DNA from 2 places in the Candidatus Merdisoma sp. JLR.KK006 genome. Region 1 is predicted to be linked to the other one. Evidence: predicted binding sites of a transcription regulator. Region 1 holds the regulator's gene; the other holds the start of a gene.
The links. Region 1 encodes Rex, which represses fermentation and respiration genes when NADH is low (regulators of the CRP and FNR family bind a similar motif). Its sites were predicted from a motif close to ATTGTTAANTANTTAACAAT; they were not measured.
Positions count from the first base shown of each region.

Region 2: the regulator Rex is predicted to act here: its motif matches at 2,214-2,233, upstream of VSQ61_RS18105 (L-lactate dehydrogenase).

Region 1 is NZ_JAYMNS010000002.1:242,017-245,572, forward strand. Features, by position in the region: gene alr (alanine racemase) at 47-1,246, opposite strand; gene VSQ61_RS02785 (redox-sensing transcriptional repressor Rex) at 1,398-2,039, opposite strand; gene abc-f (ribosomal protection-like ABC-F family protein) at 2,216-3,556, shown strand, end outside.
Region 2 is NZ_JAYMNS010000029.1:34,740-38,295, reverse strand. Features, by position in the region: gene VSQ61_RS18110 (PD-(D/E)XK nuclease family transposase) at 538-1,683, shown strand; gene VSQ61_RS18105 (L-lactate dehydrogenase) at 2,390-3,346, shown strand.

The DNA.
Region 1 (3,556 bases):
TCGGAAGTATTCATATTACTGTTCTGCCCAAGCTAATTGAGATATCTTAATTTACCTCTTTGTGATTATATATTCTGGGTACCCGTTTATTTATATCACAGACAAACTCATAATTAAAACGTCCGGAAAGATCACATAGAACTTCCAGCGAAAGATTTGCATCCCCATCCCTTCCAAAAAGAGTAACCTCCATTCCCATCTCCGCCTCCGGAATCTCTGTCACATCCACCATCATCTGATCCATGCACACCCGGCCTCGAATCGGCGCCTTCTTTCCGCAGACCAACACATAGCCTTTATTGGAAAGGCTTCTGGGATAACCATCCCCATACCCCACCGGAATCGTGGCAATGCGTCGGGGGGAATCCGCCTGATAGATTCCTCCATAGCTGACCTCCGTTCCTGGCACAATCTCTTTCATGTGAACAATATGGCTTTTCAATTCCATAGCAGGCTTTAGGATTAGCTCATCCATGCAGACTTCCCTGGAAGGATAGAGTCCGTAAAGAATAATTCCGGCCCGAACCATATCCCACTGAGCTTCCTTTAACTCCATAATGCCTGCACTGTTGGAACAATGACGGATGGGAAAAATAAGCCCTTCCTGACGACATGCTTCCTCAAATGCCTGAAAACGGGCAATCTGGCTTTTCGCAGAGGTTTTGTCGCTCTCATCCGCCCTGGCAAAATGGGTAAATAATCCCTCCAGCCGAATCCCCGGCATCCGCCCTATCTCCCGAATCTCCTCAATGGTTTTCTTTGTATCCGGAAAACCAATGCGGCTCATGCCTGTATCTATTTTGATATGCACTGGTATCACAATATCTTTTCCCAACAAAGCACTCTGCTTCACTGCCGCAGCAGACAAAGCCTTCCCTGTCTCTAAGGTGTACACAGCAGGACGGATCTGTGAGCAGAAGCTTCCATCTGCTTCCATCTCTTCCTCCAAAAGCCCGGCAATCTTTTCACAGTCCTCCGGATATACATACCCCAGAATCAGCAGCGGCTTTCGAATGCCTGCCCTTTTTAGTTCCAGAGCCTCCTCCAGCATGGCCACTGCAAAGCCCCACAGGTATTCCTTCTTTTCCACATGAAGTGCAATCGCCCTGGCCCCATGGCCATAGGCATCTGTCTTCACAACAGCCGTCACCTTGGTATTTTCAGACAGTCCGGCCTTGATCTCATCTAAATTCGCTTCTATGGCATCCAGATCCACAAAAGCACCTATACGTGTATATGAATTCATCATTTTTCTTCCCTTCTAACTATATTATATGTCTATTGGGATTCACAGCCACTCCCGAACCATATTTGCCGCACACGAAAAGAAAGTTGCTCTCAACAGTAACAAAAGGGAACCAAAAGCCTGCCTGACTTTTAAGTCCCCTTACTATTTTCTAAGAATGCTCCTTTTCATACCGATTGATATTATAAGACAGCTGCATCAAGCTCTCAGATAAATGTACGTTCTCCACCAGCACATCCTCCGGAACCTGCAGATCCACATGAGCGAAATTCCAGATAGCCTTGATGCCGTACCTCACCAAAAGCTCAGCCGTCTCCGCCGCTTTAGACTTAGGCAGCGTCAAAGTTGCTATCTGAATGTCCTGCTCTCGAATAAAGTCCTCCAGATCCTCCATCATATAAATCTGAATTCCCCGGACGCTTAAGCCCTTTAATACAGGATTCACATCAAAGATTCCTTTGATCACAAAACCTCTTTTTTCAAAGGATACGTAGTTTGCCAAGGCCTGACCCAGATTGCCGCCTCCTATAATGATCATATTGTACTTCTTGTCCAGTCCCAGGATCTTTCCAATCTCTTCATACAGATGCGCAACGTTGTATCCGTAGCCCTGCTGCCCAAAACCGCCGAAATTATTCAGATCCTGCCGGATCTGGGATGCCGTCACATGCATCCGGTCGCTCAGCTCCCCAGAGGAAATACGCTCCACGCCGCTTTCCATAATCTCACCCAGGTATCGGTAGTAACGCGGAAGCCTTTTGATGACTGCTTTTGAGATTTCCCGTTCTTCCATTGAAACACCGTCCCGTCACATATTTTTCTGTTTTTATTATATCGGCCGCCCAGAGGGTTGTCAATGACTTTGTAGGATTTTTCACAAACTATTTGACTTTTCCCCGGCTTCCGTTATAATAAAAAATAACCGTGTCCTTTAAGGGCAGATACAGGAAAGCAGAGGTTTTATTTACTATGATACTGGCATGTCAGAGCATCCATCATTCATTTGGCACCAACGTAATTTTAAAGGATGCATCCTTTCATATAGAAGAGCGTGAAAAGGCCGCCATCGTGGGCATTAACGGCGCAGGCAAATCCACCCTGCTGAAAATCATTGTTCATGAGCTCACGCCGGATTCCGGCGAGGTAGTGCTGGCAAAAGGACGCACGCTGGGATATCTGGCCCAGCACCAGGATTTGGAAAGCCAACGCACCATCTATCAAGAGCTTTTAGAGATGAAGCGTGAAGTAATCGATCTGGAAAGCCGCATCCGCACTCTGGAACAGGAGATGAAATCATTGGAGGGCAGCGCCCTTAAGACAGCTTTAGACACCTACACCCGTCTCAATCACGAATTTGAACAAAAAAACGGCTATGCCTACAAAAGCGAAGTCATTGGTGTTCTAAAGGGACTGGGCTTTTCGGAGGAAGATTTTGAAAAACAGGTAAATACCCTCTCTGGAGGTCAAAAAACAAGAGTTTCCCTGGGAAAGCTTTTGCTCTCCCGCCCGGATATCATTCTCCTTGACGAGCCTACTAACCATCTGGATATGGCCTCCATCGCCTGGCTGGAAACCTTTCTTTTGAACTACGATGGAGCCGTAATTATCGTGGCACACGATCGATATTTCCTAAATCGGGTTGTCACAAAAGTGATTGAGATTGATAATGGACAAGTAACCGCCTTTCAGGGGAATTACTCAGATTATGCCGCCAAAAAGTCTCAGCTTCGCGAGGCTTTGATGAGTGCATGGCTGAATCAGCAAAAAGAAATCAGGCATCAGGAGGAAGTTATTGCAAAACTAAAATCCTTTAACCGTGAAAAATCCATCCGGCGTGCAGAAAGCCGGGAAAAAATGCTGGATAAAATCCAAGTTCTGGAAAAACCTGCGGAAGTCCGCTCTGAGATGCACTTTTGCCTGGAACCTGAGATTGTAAGCGGAAAAGATGTGCTTACTGTAGAAGGACTTTCCAAATCCTTCGGCCCTCTAACCCTTTTTACAGATCTGAATTTTGAGCTAAAACGGGGCGAACGGGTAGCATTAATCGGAAATAACGGAACCGGAAAAACCACAATCCTGAAGATCCTGAATGGACTTCTGGATGCAGACCAAGGCTCCTTTTGTCTGGGCGCCAAGGTAAAGATCGGTTACTACGATCAGGAGCATCATGTACTTCATATGGAGAAAACTCTTTTCGAAGAAATCTCCGATGCCTACCCGAATCTGGACAATACCAAGATCCGCAGCACTCTGGCAGCCTTTCTCTTTACAGGAGATGACGTGTTCAAACGAATCGGGGATTTGAGCGGC
Region 2 (3,556 bases), on a different contig from region 1:
TTTGCATTCTTTGGATGACTTCAGGGAAGTTCAATATTTTGCTTGTAAAATTATGGAATTTGTGTTAGCATGTGTTTGTGGACAGGAATATTTTTCCAGTGACAATCGTCTGTTACTGAATATCTTTTGTCAAGATCTCCAGTTCGGAGAGATTTTCAGCAAATTTGTGTAAGGGTAAGTGTGGGGATAGAAAATAAAAATATGTGTGCAGATTAAGGAGATATTCTATGAGCATCCCTTTACGTGTAAAAAATGCACAGATTAAGGTAAACATCCTACAGGTATCCCTTTATGCACAAAAAGCATATGCAGATTAAGGAAACACCCTACGGGTATCCCTGTATGTCCAAAAAACATGGACAAATTAAGGAAATACCCTACGGGTATCCCTGTATGTCCAAAGAGCATGGACAAATTAAGGAAACACCCTACGGGTATCCCTGTATGTCCAAAGAACATGGACAAATTAAGGAAATACCCTACGGGTATCCCTGTATGTCCAAAGAACATGGACAAGTTAAGGAAAGGAGCAGGTTTATGGAAGATTTAAAACAATATTTTCCCATGATTCGGGAACGGAAGGAGGTGCTGACGGAAATACATGGAAAAAAGAGGCTTTCCGAATTATTTGCTTCCTGGACAAAAGAGCAGCAGGAGGAATTTCTGGATATTTGTACGGGGGCAAAGGGGCCGAGAATGCTATACGACGCATTTTTTAAGGAGGTTATGAACCCGGAAAGCGCACCGGAGCGGCTGAATGAATTCTTATCGCTGATTCTGAGAACCCAGGTGAAGATTCATACGGTGCTTCCCAACGATTCTACCCGCATTGCGGACGAAAGCTCTCTGCTGATTACGGACATTGTGGTGGAACTTAAGGATAAAAGCCTGGCGAATGTGGAGGTACAGAAGATAGGCTACAAATTTCCCGGCGAGCGCAGCGCCTGCTATTCAGCGGATCTTTTGCTGCGCCAGTACAAACGTGTGCGGAGTAAGAAGCGCAAAAAATTCAGTTACCGTGATATAAAATCCGTTTATACTATCATCCTGTTTGAAACAAGTCAACAGGAATTTCACAAATATCCCCATACCTACATACACCGCTTTGAGCAGAAGTCGGACACGGGAATCGAGATAGAACTTCTGCAGAAATATGTATTCATCCCTATTGACATTTTTAAGGAAACACAGCAAAATAAAGGTATTACAGGGAAACTGGATGCATGGCTTATGTTTTTCAGTGCGGACGCACCAGGGGAGATTGAGAAGCTAATCAAAGCCTATCCGCAATTTAAGCCCATGTATGAAGAGGCATATGAGATGTGCCGGAATATGGAGGAAATCATGGGACTTTTTTCAAAAGAGCTTCGGGAACTGGACCGGAATACGGTGCAGTTAATGATTGATGAGATGCAGGAGGAGCTGGAGCAGAAAAGAGAAGAAATAGAGTATACGAAGGATGAGCTGGAGCAGAAAAGAGAAGAAGTGGAGCATACAAAAGAAGAATTGGAACAGAAGAAAGAAGAACTGGAACAGAAGAGAGAAGAGCTGGAGAAGAAGAGAGAGGAATTGAATCAACAGAAAAGCCGGGCTGACAGACTGGAAGAGCGTGAACGTCAGAAATCAGAACAGCTTGAAGAGGCCCTGCGCCGGATTCGGGAGTTGGAAGGACAACAGGCCTGATAAAATAATCCAATAAAGAGGCTGCTGCAAAATAAGCCATCAGCCGTTTTCCTATCTTGTGTTCGGACGGTTCGAGTCCATCGGATATCGAAAAGGGTTTTGGCTTATTTTAGGCGGCCTTTTCTACATCAGAATCCCCCATTTTTCTATCATAGAAATTCATGTTCAATATCATGAATTTACGCTCAGGAGGATTATCAGCCCGGCACGAGGGACGCACTGGTCAGGGCAGTGGTTCTTGTTCGGAGCCGTTACTAAATTTTTAAGCTTAAGTTCGTGATATGGATTCACAATAAAAGGTCACATTTTCACCCGAAGAGTTAAGAATTTAACAATCCATCCCGAATCCCATCCATTTTCAAAAACGGTTAAAAAACTCGAAAAATAGAAAAAATTAGAAAAACATCGAAAATAAATAAAAAGCAAAGATGATTCCCTTGGAATCATGTGGTATTTTGGTTTTAAAAAAACTTCAAAATAATCCGCTCCAGGGGTTGTTAATTGTTTAACAACGTGCTATAATGAACCCAATTGATATAAAATTATCAATCAGACCCGAAACGTGGAAGTAATTCGTTACTGTTCCCGCCAAAGCCTTTGTAAGCTTTTTGCGTTTAACAAATGACATGATACCAGGGTCAGAAGATCATGCATGACATTGAGGGGCGGACCGTAACAGAATCAAAGGAAAGAGAGAGGTAAAAGTATGAGTCAGGAAACAGCAAACAAGATCGTTGTAGTTGGCGCAGGTAAGGTAGGAGAAACGATTTGTTACACCTTGATGCTGAAAACCCAGGTAAGCGAGATTGTCATCATTGACGTAGATGAGGACCGAGCCAAGGGTGCGGCTCTGGACATTTCCCACGGTACCGCATTCTACAGCCAGGTACGTGTGCGTCAGGGCGGCTATGAGGAATGTGCCGACGCAAAGGCTATTATCGTGACGGCAGGCGTTCCAAGAAAACCCGGTCAGACACGTCTTGATCTGGCAAAGGTCAATACCGGCGTAGCCAAGAGCATTGCCAGAAATATTATGGAGTATGCCAAGAATCCGCTGATTATCGTAGTTGCGAACCCGGTGGATGTAAACACTTACTTGATTCAGAAAGAAACCGGACTGCCCACCGGCCGTGTAATTGGTACGGGTACCTCTCTGGATACGGCCCGTTTCCGTTATCTTATCAGTGAGCGCTGTCATGTGGACATTCGTGATATCCAGGGCTATATTTTGGGTGAGCATGGAGATGCACAGGTACCTATCTGGAGCGGCGTGAACGTGGCAGGGGAGCCGGTGGATCACTTCCTTTCTCAGGACCCTGAGGTGCGGGCAAAGGAAAAGGAGGAGATTGCACAGAAGGCACGCTCCGGCGGCGCAGATGTTATTTCCTTAAAGGGCGCTACCTTTGACGGAATCGCTATGTCAACCTTACGTATTGTAGAGTCCATCATTAAGGATCAGAACACCGTACTTCCTGTGGCTCATGTATTGGGAGAGGATTATGGCGAGATGGCAGATTCCTGCATCAGCCTGCCCTGCGTGGTAAACAGTGACGGTATCGGCAAGGTTCTGAAAATCAGCATGACAGAAGAAGAAGAGAAGCGGATGGTTCACTCCGCAGACACTTTGAAAGCATTTATCAAGGATGTCTGCAGCAAAAATTAGAAAAAATCAGACCATATTGAAAATGACTTCTTAAGAGAAATATGTTACAATTTTAAAAGTGGATTTTCAACTGCTGCTTACATGCCGGTTGTTTTTTGAGATTCATGCCGGTCGGAGCAGATGGTAATGATTTTATAGGCGGAAAATCACGATTCACAGTCAAAAATCAGCAGACAGTCTGCTGGTGGGAAGCTGTGAATCGTAGCATGT